DNA from 2 places in the Aeromicrobium phoceense genome. Region 2 is predicted to be linked to the other one. Evidence: riboswitches for the same ligand, from Rfam matches in the RefSeq annotation. Region 2 holds a riboswitch; the other holds the start of a gene.

Region 1 (7,328 bases), on a different contig from region 2:
CGGCGACGGAGGCCATGGGCGACGCCCAGGTCGAGCCGCGGCAGCCGTCGCGGGTGCGCACCGGGCTCGGCCTCGGGCTGGTCGTCCTCTCGCTGGCACCTGCCTTCGGTGCGCTGGTCGTCACCGGCGAGGAGGCGTTCCTCTCCGCCGTGAGCGGGACCCTGCTCGGCATCGTCGGCCTCGCGCTGTGCGGACCCGCGCTGGCACGTGCCGTCACCGGCCGGCTGGCGGAACGCCGTGGCGAGCGAGCGCCCGTCACGCGCTGGCTGGCGCTCCACCAGACCCACGCCTACGCGCTGCGAACCGCCGGCGCGGTGACCGTGCTGGCGCTCGCGTTCGGTCTCACCGTGGCCCAGGTGTTCGCCCAGTCCACGCTCGAGCGGGCGACTTCCGCCGAGCAGGCCGCGGGCATGACAGCCGACGCGACCATCACGGGAGCCCTGACCGCGGCCGACGTCGCGTCCCTCGGTGACACCGCGGGCGTCGACGCGGCGGTGCCGATGGTGTCCACCTCGGTGGTGCGAACGAGCCGGATGCTGGGCGACGCGACGACGGAGCGGTTCCCGGCGCTCGGGCTCGGCCCCGACGCCGATCGTGTGGTCGACCTCGACGTCGCCGCTGGCGGCCTGGCCGACCTCCGCGGCGAGACCGTCGCCCTCGACGCGTCGACGGCACGGCGGTGGGGCCTCGACGTCGGCGACCGCGTCGAGCTGCGGCTCGCCAACGGCGACCCGGTCAGTCCCGAGGTCGTTGCGACCTACCGGCGCGGCTTCGGTTTCGGCACGGTCGTGGCGTCCACCGAGCTGCTGGCAGCGCACGGGCTCGCGCGCTCGGCGGACGCCGCGCTGGTCTCGGGCGACCCGGCGGCGCTCGACGGCTGGGCGGCGAGCCACCCCGACCACGCGGTCACCGCGGCGACCTCGCTGACCGGCAGCGGGTCCGACCCGCAGCGCTGGCTCAACCTCATCGTGCTGCTCCCGATGCTGGGGTATGTGCTGGTCGCCGTGGCGAGCAGCCTGCGCACGACCACGCGGCGCCGGCGTGAGGAGATGTCCACGCTCCGCATGCTCGGTGCAACGCCGCGCCAGATCCGCTCGATGGTCACCCGCGAGGCGCTGCTCCTCGGGAGCCTCGCGATCGCGGCGGGAACGGTGCTCTCCGTGCTGCCGATGTCGATCCTCGGCCTCGGCGTCCTCGCGAGGCCGTGGCCCCAGGGACCGCTGTGGGTCATCCCCGCGATCGGCGCCGTCGTGATGCTCGCCGCGCTGACGTCGATGCGGGGGGCGACGCGTCGCATCTTGCAGCGGCCGCCGCTCACCTCATGAGGGAACCGGACCGGTCATCCGCAGCGGCGCCTCGAAGAAGGCCAGCTCGTGCTCCGCGGAGACCCGGAAGGCGTGCCACATCGCCTCCCGGGTCACGTCGTCGGCGGACGTCGCCAACTCGGTGGTGATGTCGATGGCCCGCGCCGTCGCCTCGGCGAACGCCGGGTCGCCGTAGGTGCGCAGCCACTCCTGGTACGGGTGCCCGTCGACCGCACGGGCCTGCAGGTCCCGCCCGAGGTCGGCGTAGATCCAGTAGCAGGGCAGCACCGCGGCGGCGAGCACTCTATGGTCGCCGCGGGCCGCCGTCGCCAGCAGGTGATCGAGGTAGGCCGTGGTGGCCGGCCCGGGAGGCGGCGGCTCCATGTCGCCGAGCCAGTCGGCGTGCAGCTGAAGCTCGGTGACCAGCGCACCGTGGGCTCCGGCGGCCCAGAACGACTGCTCGTCCAGGGTGGGCGCGAGCCGGCTGGCCTCGGAGAGCACGCGGGCGTAGTCGCGGAGGTACAGCGCGTCCTGCGCGAGGTAGACGCCGAAGGCCTCCTTGGAGAGTGAGCCGTCGGCCAAGCCCCTCACGAAAGCGGACTCGGCGATGGCGGCACGCACGTCCCGCACGCCGTCCCACCACTGGTCCCGGACCTCCTCCGCGGTGGGCCGGGTGGCCGTCCCGCCGCGACTCCACATCCCGGCGAAGTGGCTGATCGGCCCGTTGCCCCCGCCCACCTCGAGGGACGCTCCGTGGCGGATGCTCTCGGTCAGCCACCGCTTCGCCTCGGCTGTCGCCGGCTCCCACGACCCGAGGCGGGCTCGGTGCGTTGCCACGGCCGAGGACAGCGAGCAGCCCGTCCCGTGCGTGTTGGTCGTAGCGATCCTGGCTCCGGGGAACTCCACGACCTCACGGCCGCCGAGCCGGGTGCCGCCCCCGTCGACGAGCGCGTCCGGCACGGCATCGCCCTCGACGTGCCCACCCTTCGCCAGGACGACGACGTCGTGGGTCGCCGAGACCTCCCGCGCCTGCTCCAGGACGTCCGGCCACCGGGCCGCCGGAGCACGCCCCGCGAGCACCGCGAGCTCGGCCACGTTCGGCGTGATCAGGTGCGCCAGCGGCAGGAGCTCGCGCAGCGCCTGCTCGGCGTCCGCGTCGAGCAGGCGGTCGCCGCTCGTGGCGATCATGACCGGGTCGATCACGACCACCGGCGGTCGGGTCCGGCGAAGCCACGCCCCGACCGTCTCGATCACCTCGCGGCCCGCCAGCATCCCGATCTTCACCGCGTCCACGGTCACGTCCTCGCTGACCGCGTCCAGCTGCTCGGCGAGGAAGTCGGTCGGCGGCACGTGGACCGAGCGGACGCCCCGGGTGTTCTGGGCCACCAGCGCCGTGACCACCGCCATGCCGTAGCCGCCGGAGGCCGCGATGCTCTTCAGGTCGGCCTGGATCCCCGCACCGCCCGTCGGGTCGGTGCCCGCGATGGCGAGCACGCGCGGCACGCTGCTCCCCCCGCTCATGCCGCTCCTCCCCAGGCTGCCGCGAACTCGGCCGCGGCGCGGCGCGGGTCCTCCGCGGCGCAGATGCCGGAGACCACGGCGGCTCCCGCCGCACCGGCGGCCCGCAGCGGAGCCACGTCGGCGAGCCTGATCCCGCCGATCGCGACGGTCGGCAGCTGCGTCGACCGCGCGAGCTCGGCGAAGCCCGCCACCCCCAGGGGCGGTGGCGCGTCGGTCTTGGTGGCGGTCTGCCGGACCACCCCCACCCCGACGTAGTCGACGCGACCGGGGTCGGCGGCGGCCGCTGCGAGCTCGGCGGGAGTCGCCGCGCTCACGCCGATCACCGCGCCCTCCCCCACCAGCCGACGCACGAGCGAGGGCGGGAGGTCGGACTGCCCGACGTGCACACCCGTCACCCGGGCACCCGCGGCACGCGCGGCCAGGAACACGTCGACCCGGTCGTTGACGATCAGGGCGACGTCGTCGGGCAGCGCCCGCGACACGGCCAGCACGGTCTCGAGGAACCGCGCGGCCGGGAGGTCCTTCTCGCGCACCTGCACGGTCGTCACTCCCCCGGCCACCGCCTCGGCCACGGTCCCGGCGACGTCGCGTCCCCGTGAGGCGGCCAGGGCGCTGTCGGTCACCAGGTACACCGACAGGTCCGTCATGACAGTCGCGCCCACGCCGCGAGGTCGGCCGCGCCGACCGAGCCCAGCGCGTCGATGAACGAGGCGGCGAAGCTGCCGGGCCCTGCGCTGCGCTCAGCCGCCAGCTCCGCGGCCACGGTGTACACGGTGACTGCGGCGACCGTGGCCGTGAACGGGTCCTCGGTCACGGCGGCGAACGCGGCCATCACCGCTCCGAGCGCACAGCCACCACCCGTGACCTTGGTCAGGAGCACGTCCCCGTTGGCGATCCGCACGACGCGCTCGCCGTCGGTCACGGCGTCGACCGGCCCGGACACGGCGACGACGCCCCCGGTGGTGGAGGCGAGCTTCCGGGCCACGTCCAGCGCCCCGTCGACGTCGTCGGTGGAGTCGACGCCGCGGCCGCCGGCACCCGCGCCGGCCACCGCGATGATCTCCGAGGCGTTGCCCCGGATCACCGTCGGCCGCAGGTCGCGCAGCCGGTGGGCGAACGGGGTGCGGACCGGAAGGGATCCGACCGCCACGGGGTCGAGCACCCACGGCGTGCCAGCCTCCGCAGCCGCCGAGGCCGCCTCGAGCATGGCCTCGCGCTGCTCCCCGGCCGGGGTGCCGAGGTTGATCAGCAGGCCCCCGGCGACCGTGGCGAACGGTCCGGCCTCCTCGGGCACGTCGACCATCGCGGGGGCGGCGCCCACGGACAGCAGGGCGTTGGCGGTGAAGTTCACCACGACGCTGTTGGTGAGGCACTGCACGAGGGGCGCGTCCGCGCGCACCCGGGCCAGGGCCTCAGTGGTGGAGGTGAGCAGGTCTTCAGGCGTGCGCGACATCGCGACATCCCTTCGCTAGTGCGAACTAGATCAGGTTCGACGGGTGTGATCTCAGCCCCGGCGGGGCACCCCGTGTCTTGGCGCTCACAGGCTAGCGCCAGGCCTGCGTCGTGCGACGGCTAGCCCAGTGCTGCGACGAACTCCGCGACGAAGCGGTCCTGGAAGGCGTCGTGGTCCAGGCCCGGCGTGGGCACCTTGTTCGACGGCAGCGGCGACATGAAGTCGAAGTGGCCGACGCCCTCGTAGCGACGCAGGTCGAGTCCGGCCGGAGCCGGGCGCAGCACCTCGGCCGACTCCGGGGGTGTCACGTCGTCCTCCGACCCGACGAACGCGGTGACCGGCACCGTGACCTCGTCGAGGGCGTCGGGCCCGGCGAACCAGCCGGTCGCCGGCGCGAGCACGATGACGCGCGAGACCCGCGGCTCCGTGGGGACCTCGAACGCCTCTCCCTGACGGTTCCGCGGTTGGGCACCCGCGAGGCACAGCGCCGCGCACCCGCCCAGCGAGTGCCCGGCCGCCACGACGGGGAGGTCATCCCGCCCGATCTCCGTCAGCGGCACCCGAAGCGCGGACACGCGCTCACGCACCACGTCGTCGGTGAAGATCTCGGTCAGGTGATGGGCCGGCGCGGCCACGATGAAGCCCGCGTCGGCGGCGGCGCGGAGCAGCCGCTCGTAGCGGGACGGGTCGCCGCCCGCACCAGGGGCGAACAGCAGGATGCCGCGGGGATCGTCGGACGTCAGCAGGATCGGCGTCATGCCCACGACCCTACGCACGGAGGACGCCTTCGGCACGCGCGACGAGCACCCTTGACCTCAACTCCGGTTGAGGTTGTCTCATGGGCTCATGCACGCGATACGACACCACGAGTTCGGCCCCGCCGACGTCCTGCGCCTGGAGACCCTCCCCGATCCGGAACCGGCACCAGGCCAGCTCCGTATCGCCGTCGAGGCAGCCGGCGTGCACCTGCTCGACACCTCCATCCGTGCCGGGGAGGCGTTCGGAGCCGGACCGGCGCCCGAGCTGCCGCTCGTCCCCGGCCGCGAGGCGGCAGGCGTGGTCGACCGGATCGGCCCGGACGTCGACGCGGAGTGGCTCGGACGCCGCGTCGTGGCACATCTCGGCTTCGGTGGCGGTGGCTACGCGGAGCAGGCGGTCGTCGACGCCGGGCGCGCCCACCCGATCCCCGACGGGATGGACGCCGGCACCGCCGTGGCCGCGATCGGGACGGGTCGCACCGCCACCGCGATCCTGGAGCTCGCCGAGCTGGTGCCCGAGGACGTCGTCGTGGTGACCTCGGCGGCCGGCGGACTCGGCCCGCTGCTGCTCCAGGGCGCGGCGAACGTCGGCGCACGGACCGTGGGGCTGGCCGGCGGTCCGGACAAGACCGCGCTCGCCTCGCGGTTCGGCGCCACTCTCGTCATCGACCACCGCTCCCCCGACTGGCAGCTCCATCTCCGCGACGCCGGAATCCCCACCGTCGTCCTCGACGGCGTCGCGGGACCCATCGGGCGCGCGCTGTACCGCGGCCTCGCGCCGGGAGGTCGTCTCGTGCGCTTCGGCTGGTCCTCGGGTGTGCAGAACGACTACGCCGACCCGCAGCGACGGGTGATCGACGTGCTGGGTCCGCCGATCCTCGACCGGATCGATGAGTTCGAGCGGGCGGCGCTGACCGCTGCGGCGGACGGGACCCGCGTGCCGCACGTCGGGACGGTGCTGACCCTCGCCGAGGCGGCCGAGGCCCACCGGGCCCTCGAGACGCGCACCGCGGTGGGGAAGGTCGTGCTGGTGGTGCCGCGCTGATCCAGCGGGCCGCCCGGCATTCCGACGTGCCCGTCTTGCCGCCGCGTGCCACGGTGAAGGGATGGAAACAGCGCGCGCGTGGCTCCTCGACCGGTGGGTGAATCACCCACGGATCGCCCTCGCGCTGCGCGCGGCCGTCGCCGCCGCGATTGCCTGGATCCTCGTGCGTTTCGTCCCCGGCTCGCAGGACTACCCGTACTACGCGCCGTTCGGCGCGATCATCGCGACGACGTCGACCCTGGCCGGCTCGGTGCGCGAGTCGCTGCAGGCGGTCGGCGCGATCGTCGTCGGCGGCGTCATCGCCTGGCTGGTCGACACCGCGACGGGCGACAACGTCGCGGCGTTCACCCTGGCGCTCGTTGTCGCGCTGTCGGTCAGCGTGGCCGGGTGGCGCGTGCTGGGCGCCATGGGCGGATGGGCACCCACGGCCGCGGTCTTCACGCTGATCATCGGCCACGGCGAGGCGCAGTTCATCGGCGCGTACGGGGGCCTCACCCTGTTCGGCGCGCTCGTGGGGATCGTCGTCAACATGGTCGCGCCGCCGCTGCCGCTCGCACCCGCACGGGCGGCGGTCGGCCGCACGCGCGAGGTGCTCGCGGAGCAGCTGCGCGAGATCGCCGACCTCATGGTCGAGCACGATCTGCCGACCCTCGACCAGTGGCACCGCGAGCACTCCGAGCTCCGACGCGCCCGGACCCAGATGCGCGACGCCGTCTCGCAGGTCCACGAGTCGCTCACCGCGAACGCGCGGGCGCGACGCCACCGCGACGCCCTCGCGGTCCTCACCGAGGAGGCCGACGGCCTCGACCGCATCTCCCTGCTGGTGTCCGACATCAGCGACCTCCTCCTGCGTCCTCACGGCGTGCCGGGTGACCCGTCGACGCAGACCGTGCTGAGCGACGACGTCCGCGAGCCGATCGCCCGGGCCATGCACCGGGTCGCCGACGCCCTGGACGCCTACGGGCACGGCGCAGAGGTGGACCCGCGGCTCGAGGCGGCCGACGCCGAGCTCACCACGCTGCTCGAGACCCGGGCCGGCGAGACCCACGAGCAGCTGCTCGTGCACAGTGTCGTGCTCTCCCTGCGACGCGCGCTCGACACCTTCGCCTGACCTGCGCCAGGGCATCGCCGCAGGTCAGGGGCACAGGCTTGACGGTCGAGTCGCGATTCGACCCGCGAATTCCATCGACCGCCTCCCGCGCTGGTTGACTCGGATCATGACATCGTCGAAGAAGGCATTCGGTCAG
Region 2 (7,328 bases):
GACCACGCGGGGCATCCACGCGATCGTGCGGATGTAGAACGCGAGCTGGAGTCCGAGGTCGTCCAGCGTGCTCAGGGGCCGCCGGTAGGCGCTCTTGACGTCGACCACGTCACAACGCCTTCGCCGGGACGAGCTGGAAGTACAGCGCGCTCATGACGAAGTTCGCCATGAACAGGAGGAGGAAGGTGATGACGACCGACTCCATGACGGCCTGGCCGACGCCCTGCGGACCGCCGTCGGCGTGCATCCCCATGTAGGTGGACACGAGCGCGGCGATCAGGCCGAACACGAGGGCCTTCGCCATGCCCTGGTAGAGGTCGGGCGTCTGGGCGAGCGCCGTGAACGAGGCCAGGTAGGCGCCCGGGGTGCCCCCTTGGAGCACGACGTTGAAGATGTAGCCGCCGAGCACGCCGACGACGCTGACCAGTCCGTTGAGGAAGACGGCCACGAGCATGCAGGCCAGGACCCGCGGCACGACGAGACGCTGGATCGGGTCGATACCCAGCACCATCATCGCGTCGAGTTCCTCACGGATCTTGCGGGCTCCGAGGTCGGCAGCGATCGCGGACCCACCGGCACCCGCCACCAGCAGCGCCGTGGCGATCGGGGCAGCCTCGCGCAGCACCGCCAGGACCGCGGCCGAGCCCACGAACGACTGCGCGCCGAACTGCTGGACGAGGCTGCCGGTCTGCAGCGCCACGACGGCACCGAACGGGATGGCCACCAGGGCGATCGGGATGATCGTGATCGAGGCGATGAACCACGCCTGCTGGATGAACTCGCGGAACTGGAACGGCCGGCGGAAGACGGCGATCAGCACGTCAGTGCCGAAGGCGAAGAGTCGTCCTGCGGTCGCCAGCGGCGCCGTGACGGTGGCGATCAGGCTCAACGGGCACCGCCGACGGACTGCGGCGACGGGGACATGAACCCCGAGCCGTCGTTCTCGAAGGAGCCCGGCGGCGGGACGACACCGTGGGCGGCGCACCAGGCCCCCGGCTCGGCCTGCGTGGCGCGAGGGCGGCCGTCGGACGGGAAGAGCTGGAGCGGGATGGGCGGCAGCGGCGGCAGCGTGGTGTGGTCCTCGGCGGCGAGCTCGTCTGCGTCCTTCTCCTCGCTCATGCCGATGGGCCCCACGGTCTGGGCGTTGAGGAACTGGCGCACCGCCGGCTCCTCGCTCGAGAGCAGCATCTCGCGGGGACCGAACATCGAGAGGTGGCGGTGGTAGAGCAGGCCGATGTTGTCGGGCACCGTGCGCGCGGTGTTGATGTCGTGGGTGACGATGAGGAAGGTGGCCTCGGTCTGGGCGTTCAGGTCGACCATGAGCTGGTTGATGAACGCGGTGCGCACCGGATCCAGGCCGGAGTCCGGCTCGTCGAACAGGATGATCTCGGGCTCGAGCACCAGCGCACGAGCGAGGCCGGCTCGCTTGCGCATGCCGCCGGAGATCTCACCGGGAAGCTTCATCTCGGCGCCCACGAGGCCGACCATCGACATCTTCTCCATGACGATGTCGCGAATCTCGGTCTCGTTCTTGCGGGTGTGCTCGCGCAGGGGGAAGGCCACGTTGTCGAACAGGGTCATCGACCCGAACATGGCCCCGTCCTGGAACAGCACGCCGAACAGCTTGCGGATCTCGTAGAGCTCGCGCTCGCTGCAGGTGGCGATGTCGGTGCCCTCGATGAAGATGTGTCCCTCGTCGGGCTTGAGCAGGCCGATGAGCGCCTTGAGGAACACCGACTTGCCGGTGCCCGACGGGCCGAGCATGACGCTGATCTGCCCGGCGGGCAGCGTCAGCGACACGTCACGCCAGATCGTCTGCTGACCGAACGTCTTGGTCAGGCCTTCGACGCGAACTTCGACACCCATGGGGCTCCTTGTCAGGGGGACGGAGCCCGCGCGTTCGCGGGCACCTGGAGGAACTCGTCCGGATCACGCGCCGGCGCGCCGCTCCCTCACCGCGAGCGCCAGGCGGATCGCCACGAGAAGGCCGAAGAGGGCGGCCAGGCCGGCAGCGAACGGGGACCCGGTCGCAGGGAGCTCGGTCGTCTCGGCGGAGACGCTGGTCGTGGTGTCCGCCACGCCGTCGCCGTCGCTGTCCTCCCAGGTGTAGCCGCTGTCGCTGACGTCGGTGGGATCGTCGGGGTTGACCGGGTCGATCACCTCGGGGTCGGTTCCGCTTCCGTCGGGAACGTCGGGATCCTCAGGTGTCTCGGTCCCGGACCCGACAGGCGGCGGCGGGCACTCGGTCTGGGAGCAGCCCGCTCCGACCGCGATGGTGCCGATGATGCGCTGCTCCTTGTCGGGAACGACGCCGTCCCCGGCCGAGTTCAACACTCCTCGGGTGCACCGCAGGTCTGCCTTGGAGATCGATCCGACGACCGGCGGGTCCATCTCCGAGTGGAGCGTGAAGCTGAGGGGCATCTGGACGTAGATGAGGCCGTTGCCGTCAGCGGCCTGCGGCACGTCGACGGCGTCGACCCTGCCGCGAGCGACGATCGACACCTCGCTGCCCTCGGTCAGGTCGACCCAGTCGTTGACCAGGGGTCCCGGCTCGCCGTTGGGTCCCTTGACGTCGGGGCTCATCGTCTCGACGAGCTCGCCCCCGGGCGCCACGGCCTGAAGGTCGACCTTCGTGGTCGAGGAACCCTTGACCCGGCGCACCTTCATCGGTCCGTAGAGCCGATCGACGAGCGCGGTCGACAGCGCGAGCGTCAGGGACGTCTCGGTCGCGGGCACGGTTGCACCGGCTTCGACGCTCGCAGGCAGATCGGTCTGCGACGTCACGTAGAACTGCTTGGGCCCTTGGAGCGAGAGGTCGATCGTGGAGTTCAGCGCCTTGCAGACGTAGGGGACACGGTCGATGCTGGCCGGCACGGCCTGCGCGGGCGCGGAGAAGGCGATGGCGCCGCCACCGACCACGGCACTGGCCACCGCGAGGCGAAGGCCTCGACGTACATGAGCGCTCAAGCGCATGGTTTCCTCGCTTCACGACTGGACAGACCCGGCTGATTGCCACCCCCGGGTCGCAATCGCGTCGACTGTAACCTCTAGTTGCACTGTGATGCAAGCCACTCTCGTCCGTCGAGGGATCACACCCGACTCGCGAGTAACAAGAGCACGGGAAGGGCGCCTGCGGCGGCCGCGAAGGCCAGCGCGAGCAGGTCGATCGGCGGCCAGGTCGCCGCCTCGGCCCACGTCCGACGCCCGGCCGTGGCGAAGCCGCGGGCGTCCATCGCGATCGACGTTCGGCTCGCGTCCCTCATCGTGTGGACCAGCAGCGCGAAGGCCATCGGCCACGGGCGGCGCCGCAGCCCGCGCGCCCTGCGGGCCCGGTCGAGGTCGTGCCAGGCCTGCCACGCCCCGCCGACCCGTTGCAGCGCGGCGGACAGCGCAGCGGCGAACCGACCGGGAACGTGCAGCGTCTGGGCCAGGTAGTCGCCGAGGCGCGCGACGTCGATGTAGCCGGCGGCCACGGCGCCCGGCCACGCCATGACGAAGGTCCGCACTCCCGCGACCGCCGCGACCTCGAGGTCGCGACCGCCGAACAGCCACGTGCTCCACACGATCGTGGCGACCGGGAGCGCCACGAAGGCCAGGCACACCACCGGATACCGCCACGAGGGCACCACCGCCACGACCGCCACGACGTAGACGGCGGCGCACGTCACGGCGATCGGCATCGTGCGGATCGCCGGTGAGCCGAGGGCCGCGGCGACGCCGATCGCCAGCAGGACGAGCGGGTTGAGTCGCGTGATCAGGCCAGTCATCGCACGACGACCCCCTCATGCAGGACCACGTCGCGGTCGCGCGGCAGGTCCGGATCGTGCGTGGAGACGGCCACCGTGGCACCTGCCTGCGCCGACGCCCCCAGCCAGCCGGCGACGGTCGCCCACGTGCCTCGGTCCTGTCCGACGGTGGGCTCGTCCGCGAGGACCAGCCCCGGCCGGTGCGCGCAGCTGGCCGCGAGCGCCAGCCGGCGCTGCTCTCCGCCCGACAGCCGGTAGGGGTGATCGTCACCACGGCCGACCAGGCCGATGACCTCGAGCACCGCGTCCACGTCGACGGTGCGCCCGAACGCTGCAGGGCTGGCCTCCAGCTCCTCGCGCACCGTCCGCGCGACGAAGCCGAGCTCGGGGTCCTGGGGGCACCAGCCGAGCTCGGCCGGTGCGTCGACCTCCCCCGAGACGGGCTCCAGGAGTCCGCCCAGCGCCAGCAGCGCCGTGGACTTGCCCGCTCCGCTGCGGCCCACGAGCGCTGTCAGGGTGCCGGGTGCCAGCTCGAGCGTCAGCCCGTCGACCGCCCGCGTGCGCTCGGTGCCCCGCAGCGTGCGCGTGACCCGGTCGATCACCAGCGCACGAGCGGTGACGCCGGCCGGGGCGAACGGGTGCACCAGTTCCTCAGGGATCCAGGCCGGCTCGGGCGCCGGGCGCCCCGGCATCCATAGCGCCTCCGGCACGGCAGCGCCACGGAACGACGGCACGGACCCGTCGAAGACCGGTCGCCCCTCCTCGAGCACGACGACCCGGTCGACATGGTCGAGCCAGAGCTCGAAGCGGTGCTCGACCACGAGGAGCGAGCAGTCGCCGACGACGCGCAGGACGGCGTCGCGGACCTCCGCCGCCAGCTCGGCGTCCAGCATGGACGTCGGCTCGTCCAGCAGGAGCAGGTCCGGCTCCGTCGCCAGGGCGCCCGCGAGCGCGAGACGGTGCCGCTCTCCGCCCGACAGCGCACTGGTGAAGCGCTCACGCCCCTGATCCAGGCCCACCGCCTCGAGCGCGGCGTCGACCCGTCGCCAGATCTCCTCGCGCGGCAGACCCAGGTTCTCCGGGCCGAACGCCACGTCGCGCCCGATCCGGTCCGCGACGATCGACGAGGACGGGTTCTGGGTGACCATCCCGATGCGCCCGTGCACCTCGACCGATCCGCTGGCCTCGCCGACCAGCGTCGTGCCGAGTGCGCCGGCGATCGCATGCAGGGCGGTCGACTTGCCACTGCCGCTGGGCCCGACCAGCAGGACGCGCTCACCGGGGTCGATGCGCAGGTCAAGCCGGTCGAGCGCCGGGCGGCGGGCGTGCAGCGGCGTCCAGGAGTAGTCGTGGAACGCGACCGTCACTGCCGGCCGGCAGCGAACGAGTCGAGCGCACCTGCCTGTGCGAGCGCACGCACCAGGAGCCAGCCACCCAACCCGGCGATGATGATGCCGGAGGTGACGAAGAAGCCCAGGTGGAACAGCCGCCACGTCAGGTCCCAGTCCGCGTAGTAGTAGTTCCATTCGTAGAAGGCTGCGAAGACCGCCGACAACGCGCCCGCGAGGACGGCAGTCGGCAGGTCGAACCTCCGGTACAGGAAGATCGCGAACGCGAGCTCGGCCCCGAGCCCTTGGACGAGGCCCGAGATCAGCACCGCGCTGCCCCACTCGGTGCCGCCGAGGACGATCGTGGACACGAGCGCGGCGACGAGCTCGGTGGCGAGCGCCGCACCTGGGCGGCGGACGATCAGGCCGCCGACGACGCCGGCGATGAGCCACATCCCGGCGAGGAGGGCCGCAGCCGGCTTGAATCCCACGGCCGCACCGATGTCGACGAGGGCGTAGAGCTTCCCCCAGCCCCAGAAGACGACGCCGAACGCGACACCGAGCATCGTGATGGTCACCAGGTCGAGCGTGCGATACCTCGTGGTGGAACGGACAGCAGATGTCATCGTGACTCCCTTCGCCGGTGCTAACCGGAGCAGGTTCAAGGGTCTGCGGCTGTTCCGCACTCTCAGCGCCCTCTGCATGGCGCTCCCCTGTCGTGTGCAGCCAGCCTAGCCTCCCGTGGCGGGCGCGGCACCGGGGGCGGCCCCCGAGGCGATTCCGTCCTCTGCCCAGGAGGCCCGAGCCGCGAGCCGGCCCAGCGGTGGGAGCTGCATCAGCAGCACGCAGGCGGTCCAGCCGATCGCGGTGCCCAGGGCGTTGCCGACGAGGTCGTCGACATCGGCGATCCGGCCGGCGCCCACGACGAGCACTCCGGCCAGCTGCACCGCCTCGATGGCCACGCTGACCAGCAAACCCACGGCCGCCGCCCGGCGCACCGTCCGGACTCCGGTGACGAGCGGCAGGAGCATTCCGAGGGGCACGAAGAGCAGGATGTTCAGCAGCATCCCGGCGGGGTCGTCCAGGACGTCGGTGAACGGCGTGAGGTGGACCAGGACGCGCCACGGCCGCGGGTCGTCCGTGGCGACGGGAAACGGCAGGAGCACATGCGCCAGGACGGCGGCGCCGTAGACGCACGCGACCACGCCGACCGCGGCGCGCAGCGGAGTGAGGCGCCCGCGACGGTGCAGCCACCCGAGCGACGCGGCGATCGCGGCGATCGTCGCCGGGATCAGCACGGGGAGCACGGGGATCTCGACGGTGGACACCGGAGGATCCTCTCAACCCCCGGGCACGCCAAGGGCGGGGGCGGGTCCGCAGAGACCCGCCCCCGCTCCCCCGGCGGCACTCAGTCGCGACGCGTGCGGCGACGTTGCAGCATCACGGCTGCACCAGCCACGACCAGGGCGCCGCCGAGGACTGCGACACCGAGCCCCGGACCACCGGCGGCGGCCAGGTAGTCGTCGCTGGCCCAGTCGTCGTCCGAGGCGTCGCCACTGGCGTCGGCGGCGACGATCTCCACCGGGACCTCGGCGATGACGACGCCCCGGCTGAGCACCTTCACCGTGTGGGAGCCGAGCGGCGCGTTCGTCGGGATGCGCACCGAGGCCTCGCCCGAGGTGCTCACCACCCGCGTGCCCATCGCGATCGGTTCGGAGTGCAGCTCGAAGGCCAGCTCCTTGCCGATCCAGTCCGGACCGAACGCGAAGGTGATCGTGTCGCCGGGCGACAGCACGTCGGAGCTGAGCAGCTCGACCTCATCGTCGGCGGGCTCCTCGCCCGGGTCAGTCGTGGGCTCGGTCGTCGGCTCCGCGGTCGGTTCGCTCGTCGGCTCCGAGGTCGGCTCCGAAGTCGGCTCGGTCGTCGGCTCCGAAGTCGGCTCGGTCGTCGGCTCCGAGGTCGGCTCGGTCGTCGGGTTGGTGACGGGGTCGCCCGAGACCGGGATGCTGCCGAGATCCAGCGCGGACGGACCCGCGCAGGTCAGTGCCGCCGGCAGCGTGGTGCTCGTGGTGTGGATCGTCGCCGCAATGGTGAAGTCCTGCGGCATGCCCAGCGCCACCGACTCGGCCGCGTAGGCCGGGACGGTGATCGAGGGCACCGTGCCCGAGGCCGGGATCAGCCACGGGGAGCCGGCCTGCTGCGGGATGTCCGTGCGGGGGGAGCTCAGGTTCGGGATCGCGACCGTCGACGTCTG

What was found. A riboswitch is a leader RNA that binds a small molecule or an ion and turns the genes downstream of it on or off. The one in region 2 is predicted to bind thiamine pyrophosphate.
Region 1: linked by a shared signal. The riboswitch ahead of thiM (hydroxyethylthiazole kinase) and the one ahead of H1W00_RS04390 (ECF transporter S component) in region 2 are both predicted to bind thiamine pyrophosphate.

Annotation. Positions count from the first base shown of each region.
Region 1 is NZ_JACEOG010000002.1:433,788-441,115, reverse strand. It holds gene H1W00_RS15475 (FtsX-like permease family protein) at 1-1,325, shown strand, start outside; gene H1W00_RS15470 (bifunctional hydroxymethylpyrimidine kinase/phosphomethylpyrimidine kinase) at 1,320-2,825, opposite strand; gene thiE (thiamine phosphate synthase) at 2,822-3,448, opposite strand; gene thiM (hydroxyethylthiazole kinase) at 3,469-4,278, opposite strand; TPP riboswitch at 4,269-4,361, opposite strand; gene H1W00_RS15455 (alpha/beta hydrolase family protein) at 4,398-5,036, opposite strand; gene H1W00_RS15450 (alcohol dehydrogenase catalytic domain-containing protein) at 5,125-6,081, shown strand; gene H1W00_RS15445 (FUSC family protein) at 6,143-7,192, shown strand; gene H1W00_RS15440 (helix-turn-helix domain-containing protein) at 7,299-7,328, shown strand, end outside.
Region 2 is NZ_JACEOG010000001.1:921,999-929,326, reverse strand. It holds gene H1W00_RS04420 (MlaE family ABC transporter permease) at 1-108, opposite strand, end outside; gene H1W00_RS04415 (MlaE family ABC transporter permease) at 110-883, opposite strand; gene H1W00_RS04410 (ABC transporter ATP-binding protein) at 886-1,866, opposite strand; gene H1W00_RS04405 (DUF6801 domain-containing protein) at 1,930-2,931, opposite strand; gene H1W00_RS04400 (energy-coupling factor transporter transmembrane component T family protein) at 3,090-3,767, opposite strand; gene H1W00_RS04395 (ATP-binding cassette domain-containing protein) at 3,764-5,113, opposite strand; gene H1W00_RS04390 (ECF transporter S component) at 5,110-5,700, opposite strand; TPP riboswitch at 5,690-5,799, opposite strand; gene H1W00_RS04385 (VanZ family protein) at 5,806-6,402, opposite strand; gene H1W00_RS04380 (DUF6801 domain-containing protein) at 6,483-7,328, opposite strand, start outside.